DNA from 4 places in the Lysinibacillus sp. COL-1 genome. Region 3 is predicted to be linked to each of the others. Evidence: riboswitches for the same ligand, from Rfam matches in the RefSeq annotation. Region 3 holds a riboswitch; each other region holds the start of a gene.
The links. A riboswitch is a leader RNA that binds a small molecule or an ion and turns the genes downstream of it on or off. The one in region 3 is predicted to bind S-adenosylmethionine.
Positions count from the first base shown of each region.

Region 1: linked by a shared signal. The riboswitch ahead of AC6BKE_RS04895 (cyclase family protein) and the one ahead of AC6BKE_RS06270 (bifunctional homocysteine S-methyltransferase/methylenetetrahydrofolate reductase) in region 3 are both predicted to bind S-adenosylmethionine.
Region 2: linked by a shared signal. The riboswitch ahead of metK (methionine adenosyltransferase) and the one ahead of AC6BKE_RS06270 (bifunctional homocysteine S-methyltransferase/methylenetetrahydrofolate reductase) in region 3 are both predicted to bind S-adenosylmethionine.
Region 4: linked by a shared signal. The riboswitch ahead of AC6BKE_RS09075 (O-acetylhomoserine aminocarboxypropyltransferase/cysteine synthase family protein) and the one ahead of AC6BKE_RS06270 (bifunctional homocysteine S-methyltransferase/methylenetetrahydrofolate reductase) in region 3 are both predicted to bind S-adenosylmethionine.

Region 1 covers NZ_JCAWSJ010000003.1:107,542-109,745, reverse strand. Annotated here, with positions in the region: gene AC6BKE_RS04905 (helix-turn-helix domain-containing protein) at 1-22, shown strand, start outside; gene AC6BKE_RS04900 (YuzC family spore coat inner layer protein) at 146-544, shown strand; SAM riboswitch class I at 640-746, shown strand; gene AC6BKE_RS04895 (cyclase family protein) at 835-1,572, shown strand; gene AC6BKE_RS04890 (DedA family protein) at 1,615-2,204, opposite strand, start outside.
Region 2 covers NZ_JCAWSJ010000004.1:3,398,405-3,400,608, forward strand. Annotated here, with positions in the region: gene metK (methionine adenosyltransferase) at 1-1,161, opposite strand, end outside; SAM riboswitch class I at 1,419-1,537, opposite strand; gene pckA (phosphoenolpyruvate carboxykinase (ATP)) at 1,927-2,204, shown strand, end outside.
Region 3 covers NZ_JCAWSJ010000003.1:387,468-389,671, forward strand. Annotated here, with positions in the region: gene AC6BKE_RS06265 (protoporphyrinogen oxidase) at 1-773, shown strand, start outside; SAM riboswitch class I at 873-973, shown strand; gene AC6BKE_RS06270 (bifunctional homocysteine S-methyltransferase/methylenetetrahydrofolate reductase) at 1,065-2,204, shown strand, end outside.
Region 4 covers NZ_JCAWSJ010000004.1:130,029-132,232, forward strand. Annotated here, with positions in the region: gene AC6BKE_RS09065 (DASS family sodium-coupled anion symporter) at 1-93, opposite strand, end outside; gene AC6BKE_RS09070 (glycerol-3-phosphate acyltransferase) at 290-922, opposite strand; SAM riboswitch class I at 1,078-1,191, shown strand; gene AC6BKE_RS09075 (O-acetylhomoserine aminocarboxypropyltransferase/cysteine synthase family protein) at 1,303-2,204, shown strand, end outside.

The sequences.
Region 1 (2,204 bases), 280 kb from region 3:
TGTCTTACATGTTCTCGGCTAAAAGAGGAAGCTCACTTTGGCTTCCTTTTTAAATGATTAGGACAGACATTGCACTGCAAAATAACACCTAAAGACGTTTAGCTACATAAGATAAGATATCAGCTATAGGATAGGAGGAATTACATTGTATTACAATCCTTATCCGTACTTTGTTCATCCTTATCATTACCCAACGTCGCCACTTGCCCAGCAGCTTGCCGTTAGACCTATTCCTCAACATTTAGCAATGCCGAACACTACCCCCTTTCCACCTGTCGACACACATAAATTAAAAATGTCAGCTACACGGATAAAGGCGATCATGCAACAGGCTCAATTGCTTACGGATAAAATTGATAGCTCTCAACAATTTGCACATGATCTAATGAATGCTGCACAGCTTTCAAATAAAACAGAGGTTGATAAATTAATCACATCAACAGGCATTACGATGAAATTTGATGCAAATTATACACCAGACAATTTCAGAATACGTCTTATGGATAATGGTTGTTGTGGCATAACCATAAATTTAAGTTGGTAAAAAAATTTACCCTTATATCTCTATCGAACTTGTAAACTATAAAATTCTATGCTAAAGTGTTTTTATTATTATTTCTGAAAATTCTTATATCACTTTTCTTATCAAGAGAGACGGAGGGATTGGCCCGATGAAGTCTCAGCAACCAGCTCAACAGTATGGTGCTAATTCCAATTGGCAAAATTTTAAGCCTGAAAGATGAGAAGAAGAACTACCGTTGCTTATTCTGGAGTCCTCTTCTAAGGGGACTCTTTTTTATGTTCTACTAATTTTAACAGAAAGCAGTGAAATCAATGTCAAACCAACTTTTACAAGCATTACAATTATTAAAATCAAAACAATGGGTTGATTTAACACATACATTCGGCCCTAATTCCCCACATTTTTTTATGTTTGAAGATGCTAAATTTGAAACATTATTCTCTCATGATGACGGGTTCTTCGCACAACAATTCACGTTCCCAGGACAATATGGCACACATATCGACCCACCCATTCATTTTGTGCGAGACTCCCGCTATCTAGAAGAATTAGAACTAAAAGAACTAGTTCTTCCTCTTGTCGTCATTGATAAATCACGAGAAGCTGCTAACAATCATGACTTCTCGCTAAGTGTGCAAGATATTTTTGATTTTGAAGCACAACATGGAGTAATTGAAGCAGGTACCTTTGTAGCGCTACGTACAGATTGGAGTAAGCGCTGGCCAGATAAAGAGGCATTTAGTAACCAAGATATGGATGGACATAACCATATACCAGGCTGGGGCTTAGAGGCATTACAATTTTTATTGAAGGAACGTCAAATAAGTGCACTTGGCCATGAAACATTTGATACTGATTCAGCCGCTGATTTTCACAAAAATGGTAAGCTAGATGGCGAATACTTCGTGCTTGAACAAAACATCTATCAAATTGAGTTGATGACTAACTTGGACAAGCTACCTGCGAAGGGGGCAATTATCTTCAATATCGTCCCTAAGCCTGAAAAGGCATCTGGATTCCCTGTACGCTCATTTGCTATTTTGCCATAACACAAAGGTCTGTACGATTCATATGTTGAATCATACAGACCTTTATTTTCGTATATTTCTTTTTTTGAATAGATAGTAAACGATGAGCATTACGAGGCCAAACAATAGGATAAGATAAATACTATAATGGGATAAATAATAACCAACAAACCGCCACTTCTCCCCAAGCATCCTCCCTAACGTTATAAATGTGAAAGTCCAGATAAATGCCCCTGTATAGGCAAAAAAAGCAAACTTTCTATATGGATAATTATTAATTGCCGCAATATAGGCTGTCAGATGCCGTACACCAGGTATAAAATAGCCTATTAATAATAAAGTTGGCCCAATTTTAGTAAACAGTTGTTTTGTAAAATCAATTTTTTGCTCCGTAATATGAATTTTGGGTCCATATTTCTGCAATAATGGTAAGCCAAAACGATAGCCGATATAGTAGCTTAAGGTAATACCGCCAACTGCACCAATCATTGCACTTACTAAAGCGGGAATGTGTTCAAGGCTTTCTATATAAACGCTGTAGCCAACATATGTTAGAAAGACCTCATCAGGAAGTGGCAACCCAACAATGCCTCCAATTAGGATCACGATAATACCCAAATACCCGTAATGTTCAATTAGAGATTGCACATGAT
Region 2 (2,204 bases), on a different contig from region 3:
ATCGATTTGTTCCCATGGTACATTTAAATCTGTACGACCAAAATGACCATAAGCTGCCGTTTGTTTATAAATCGGACGACGTAAATCTAGCATTTTAATAATACCTGCTGGACGTAAATCAAATAGCTCACGTACCCACTCTACGATTGCGCTTTCTTTCACTTTACCTGTACCAAATGTGTCAACCGCAATGGAAACTGGTTGAGCCACACCAATCGCATAGGCAAGTTGTACCTCAGCGCGTTCTGCCAAGCCAGCTGCTACAATGTTTTTTGCTACATAACGTGCCGCATAAGCCGCTGAACGGTCTACCTTTGTTGCATCCTTACCAGAGAATGCGCCACCACCGTGACGTGCATAACCACCGTATGTATCAACAATGATTTTACGTCCTGTTAAACCAGCGTCCCCTTTAGGTCCACCGATAACAAAACGGCCAGTCGGGTTAATAAAGTATTTCGTGTTTGCATCTAATAATTCACTTGGCACAACGGGTGCAATAACAAATTCTTTCAGATCAGCTTGAATTTGTTCAAGTGTTGCTTCTTCATCATGTTGTGTTGAAATAACAATTGTATCCACTCGCACAGGTACATTATTGTCATCATATTCAATCGTTACTTGTGTTTTTCCATCAGGACGTAAATACGCTAATTCACCTGATTTACGAACTTCTGTTAATCGGCGTGCTAATTTATGTGCTAAGCTGATTGGCAATGGCATTAGTTCAGGTGTTTCATTACATGCATAACCAAACATTAGACCTTGGTCACCAGCACCAATTGCTTCAATATCAGCATCTGTCATAGAGCCTTCACGAGCCTCTAAAGCTTGGTCAACACCTTGTGCAATATCAGGCGATTGTTCGCCAATAGCTACAAGCACCGCTAGATTTTCAGCATCAAAGCCATATTTACCACGTGTATAGCCAATTTCTGCTACAGTATCACGAACGATACCTTTAATATCAACGTAAGTAGAAGTAGTTATTTCTCCTGCTACTAATACTAATCCTGTTGTGACAGTTGTTTCACACGCTACACGTGCATTTGGATCTTCTGCTAAAATAGCATCTAAAATGGCATCCGAGATTTGGTCACAAATCTTATCTGGATGTCCTTCTGTTACACTCTCTGATGTAAACAGTCGACGGTTTGTCATTTGGTTTTCCTCCTATTACTCTTACAAAAAGTAGTTGTGTATGAATACGGTACTCATTACCCATGTCAAGTCCGCTCCTAAGGATTGAACTCTCAAGCCGTTACTGCTGCTTTTAACACGAGGATTTCGAAAGATCTGTCATTATAATAAGGAAAGAACTACATATACTTACCTTTACATTCTTTTTTAGCAATAAAAAAATCCTTTACTCACGTTACTGCACATGAGGAAAGGAATAATGACTTCGTAACCTTTCACTCTTATCGTTCAAGGGATGTTCCCTTGCATCAGGTTGGCACCAACGCATGCTGTGAAATAAAACATGCAGGTTGCCGGGTTTCACAGGGCCTGACCCTCCACCAGCTCGGGATAAGAGTATCCGTTCATTTTCATGTTACTGAAAAGGTTGAACGTTGTCAAATATTTTCTTATGTATTACTGTATAGAAAGGAAGGAACTGATTACACAAAAACTTTTCATACTTGGATGATGATGTAAATAGAAGCAAATTAATCCCTACAACATACCTAGCTACTTGTGGTAACATATGTGTGGCTCAATTTTTGCGCCTAATTACAGTAGGATTGATCGGATTCTACTCGAAAAACATTATTTTTTGTCAGTTTATTGAAAAGTGATAAAAACTCTAAAATAATTTCTTAATTAGTATAGATTATTTAAGCAATTGTGTTATACTATTTTTGAAATTAAGAAAAAATCCCTCTAAATCAAGGGAATACTATAAAAAAGGATGGTATTTAATCGATGAATTCAGTAGAAATTGCAAACGAACTGAAGGAATTATTAAACGGCGGTAACATTAATGTTCAACTTTCAGTACCACAATTAGCAGAAAAAGCTACATCTCGTGGTGAAGCAATGTTAACAGTAGATGGCGCAGTTCGTGCAGAAACTGGCAAATACACTGGTCGTTCACCTAAAGATAAATATACGGTAGAAGAAGAAAGCACAAAAGATCAAATTGACTGGGGTAAAGTCAACCAACCGATTTCTTCTGAAGTGTTCGATAACTTATATGTAAA
Region 3 (2,204 bases):
AGCAATTTGCTAAAGCAGCCAATAAAAAGTTTATATCGTTCAAAAACGGTTTATCTTCTCTAATTGATCGTCTCGAACAAACATTAACTGATGTAGAGATCATCAAGGGTGTTGCAACTGTCAATGTTCAAAAGCAAGAAAACCACTATTCAATTGCCTTAGCTAATGGTGAAAGCATCGAGACAGATTATGTCGTTTTAGCACTGCCGAATGAGGCTGTTCAAGGCCTACTACAGGATGAATCATTAAACCGTTATTTTGACCAATTTACGACAGCTTCAGCAATTACGATCTATTTAGGTTTTGATGTACCAGACTCTAGATTGCCAGCAGATGGAACGGGCTATATTGTCTCACATAATTCTGACGTTACATGTAATGCTGCAACTTGGACAAGTCGTAAATGGAGGCATACATCAAGAGATCATAAATTACTTGTGCGACTCTTTTATAAAAGCATCAATCCAGCATATGAGCAACTCCGTGCCATGTCTGACGAAGAATTAGCAGCGGTTGCTTTAGAGGATGTGCGCAAGAGCCTAGGAATAGAGGAACAGCCAACAGTTATTAATGTCACAAAATGGATTGATCAAATGCCAAAATATGATCTAGCTCACCGTGAAGCATTACAAGGTTTAGTTCAAGAATTACAAGAAAACTATCCTAATCTATCCATCGCAGGTTGTTCATACTTTGGGGTAGGGATTGGTGCTTGTATTCAAAATGGGAAGAAAATCGGTGAGGAGCTTGCAAAGGAACTAGCCAATTTCTAAGCTTTTAAGTGAAAAATATCTTTGTTATGTGAAATAGTCTTGACTCATTCGTCAGTAAACGATATGATTCTTTTAATTATTTAAAAAATTCATACTACATTCTTATCAAGAGAAGCAGAGGGACTGGCCCATTGAAGCTTCAGCAACCAACTTTTTTGTCAGGTGCTAAATCCAGAAGACCATTGAGTCGAAGATGAGAAGGAAAAAACAATGATGAGTCATTAAAGCCTTCTTTTTTTTATAAAAGAAGGCTTTTTATTATACAGAGATATAGGAAGAGAGGCTAGTTTAATGAGATTGCTTGAAAGGTTAAAAACGCATGTATTGACGGCAGATGGCGCAATAGGCACAGTACTTTATGGCTATGGTTTGGAGTATTGTCATGAGGAAATGAATGTACAGAAACCTGAGTTAATTGAAAAGATTCATAGAGAATATATTGCAGCTGGTGCTGATATCATCCAAACGAATACGTATGGTGCAAATGCCATTAAATTAGCTCGCTATGGATTAGAATCGCGTGTCCAACAATTTAATGAAGCAGCGATTACAATCGCAAAGCGAGCTGCGGCAGATGGAGGTCAGTTTGTCTTAGGGACAATTGGTGGTATTCGTGGTATTCGTAAAAGTGATGCAACGTTAGATGAAATCTTAGCAACTATTGAGGAGCAAGCGAGTGTTTTACTTGCTGGGAATCCAGACGGCCTTTTACTCGAAACCTATTATGATTTTGAAGAATTAACAGCTACCTTAAAGATGCTACGGACAAAGACAAAATTACCGATTATTGCGCAAGTTTCCATGCACGAACCTGGTGTTTTACAAAACGGTATGTCTTTAAATAACGCCCTGCATGAGCTAGAAAAACTTGGTGCGGATATTGTGGGTGTCAATTGTCGTTTAGGTCCACACCATACCATTCAGGCGTTTGAAGGTGTAGAACTTCCTGATAAGGCATTTATGTCGGCTTATCCGAATGCTTCACTCCTTGACTTAGAAGATGGTCGTGTCGTTTATGAGTCAGAAGCTGAATATTTTGGTCGAGCGGCTGTGGAATTACGTGATCAAGGGGTACGCTTAATTGGAGGCTGTTGTGGTACGACACCGAAGCATATAGCAGCAGCGAAGAAGTATTTAGAAGAGTTATCACCAGTTCATGAAAAGTATGCCAAACCGGAGAAGATTCAAATTGTTCGTGAAGCAGAGCCAACGAAGTATGAACCTCTTCATGAAAAAGTAAAGCGCGAACGCTCTGTCATTGTAGAGCTAGATACACCTAGACATCTAGAAATTGATGGTTTTTTGGAAGGGGCAAAACAATTGTATGATGCAGGAGCAGATGTCGTCATGATGGCAGACAATTCTCTGGCTTCTCCACGTATTAGCAATATTGCTATGGGTGCATTGTTGAAGAGTACTAATGGTGTACGT
Region 4 (2,204 bases), on a different contig from region 3:
TAAAAAAGTAATGATGATTAGTAAAGCAAAGGCCAAGCCAATCCATAGTGGCTTTAAATTCCGTTTCGTAGCTGTTTGATTGGGTGAAGACATATTTTCTCATCCTTTCTACGATAAATATGACGATTATTATCCATAACATCGGTTAGTAAAATGTTTTATTAAGATAAGAACTTGTCTATTTTATTGTAAAAAAATAAGTATGCAGAATAGCTGCTTTTTACAGCGATATAAGTAGATAAAGAGAAAATATACGGTCATAAAAAATACAAAAATATCCATTGTAATATTATTTCTTTTTCTTAAATGCAGACGTTACTTTAGGCTCTGTACCCTTCACTAATCGTTGGATATTTTCGATGTGCAGGATAATAGCTATGCCAAAAAGAAGGACAGCAATTATAGTTGGGCCAATTCCAGGAATCCATAAATATGTTGCCGTACAAAAAACGAGATAAAACTCTAGAACACCGACAATTAAATAGTTAGTTGCAAAGGATAAAATGACAAATAAAATAAGTGCAAATAAACCAATCTTCCAATCTACAGCAAGTAGAATTCCAATAATAGAGGCAGTTCCTTTCCCACCATTGAAGCCCATATAAAATGGGAAATTATGACCCAAAATAACCCCTGCAGCAATAATGTAGGTCAGGAGCCATATTTCTCCTTCGGTTAAATGCGGAGCATCTGCTAAATAAAAGTGTGCACCGATAATAGCTACAACGCCTTTGCCAATATCGATTAGGGCTACTAAAACGCCATATTTCCAGCCGAGGGAAAGTGTAGCATTAGAGGCACCTGCATTGCCATGGCCAGCTTTTTTTAAATCAACCCCCGATAAAAATTGTGCCACTTTAGAGCCGTGAATACAGCCAATTAAATATCCAACTAAGAGAAAAATGATCACGGCTTTTACCATAAAAATACTCCTTTCAAATTTTTTTCTAAATTAGTGTATGCGTTCATATTACGTATAAGAGCTGACAGAAGTTTCGGAAAAAATAAAATTTACATATTGACAGAAAAAAACTCTATGTTTATACTGTGTTACAACGATGGAAATTGAATCTCATACTCTTATCAAGAGCGGCGGAGGGATAGGCCCTATGATGCCCAGCAACCAGTAAGTGATGAACTTACTAAGGTGCTAATTCCTACAGATTCTTACTTGGATCTGGCAGATAAGGGGAGGAAAACTTGCAACCGCAACCCTCTTCTTAACAGGAGAGGGTTTTGTTTTCTACACATAAATCCTCCTCATCTCCGGTACCATCGTAAAAAAATAATTGGAGGTACACAATGACAAATTTTAAACCAGAAACATTGCTGTTACATGGTGGTCAAGAGCCAGACCCAGTGACGGGCTCTAGAACAGTTCCTGTCTATCGCTCAACTGCTTTCGTATTTAAGGACACTGCTCATGCGCAACGTCTTTTTGCCTTAGAGGAAGCGGGGAACATTTACACACGGATTACAAATCCGACAGTGGATGTTTTTGAAAAGCGTGTGGCCTTATTGGAAGGTGGGACAGCAGCAGTAGCACTTTCATCTGGTGCAGCAGCTATCGCATTTTCCATTTTAAATCTAGCTGGAGCAGGCGATGAAATAGTAGCAGGTAGTTCTTTATATGGTGGTACGTATAATTTATTGGCTAACACATTACCGAAGTATGGCATTAAAACAATTTTTGTAGATGAAACAAACCCAGAGAATTTTAAGGCTGCGATTACCGATAAAACGAAAGCTGTCTTCGCTGAAATTTATGGTAATCCAAGTTTAAAAGTTTTAGATATTGAAGCAGTAGCTAAGATTGCACATGCTAACAGTTTACCATTAATTATCGATAGTACATTTGCTTCTCCTTATGGTTCCACACCAATTGAATACGGTGCAGATATTGTTGTTCACTCCGCGACTAAATGGATAGGTGGTCATGGTACAACTTTAGGTGGGGTTGTTGTAGACGCTGGTAAGTTTGATTGGACTAGTGGACGATTCCCTGGATTTACGGAACCAGATGCTTCTTACCATGGATTACGTTACGGAATTGATACAGCTTCTGCTGCTTTTGCTACGAAGCTACGCGTACAGTTGTTACGTGACTTCGGTCCAACATTAAGTGCTGACGCAGCGTTTAATTTACTACAAGGTTTAGAAACGCTTCATTTGCGTATCCCTAAACACAATGAAAATGCGTTGGC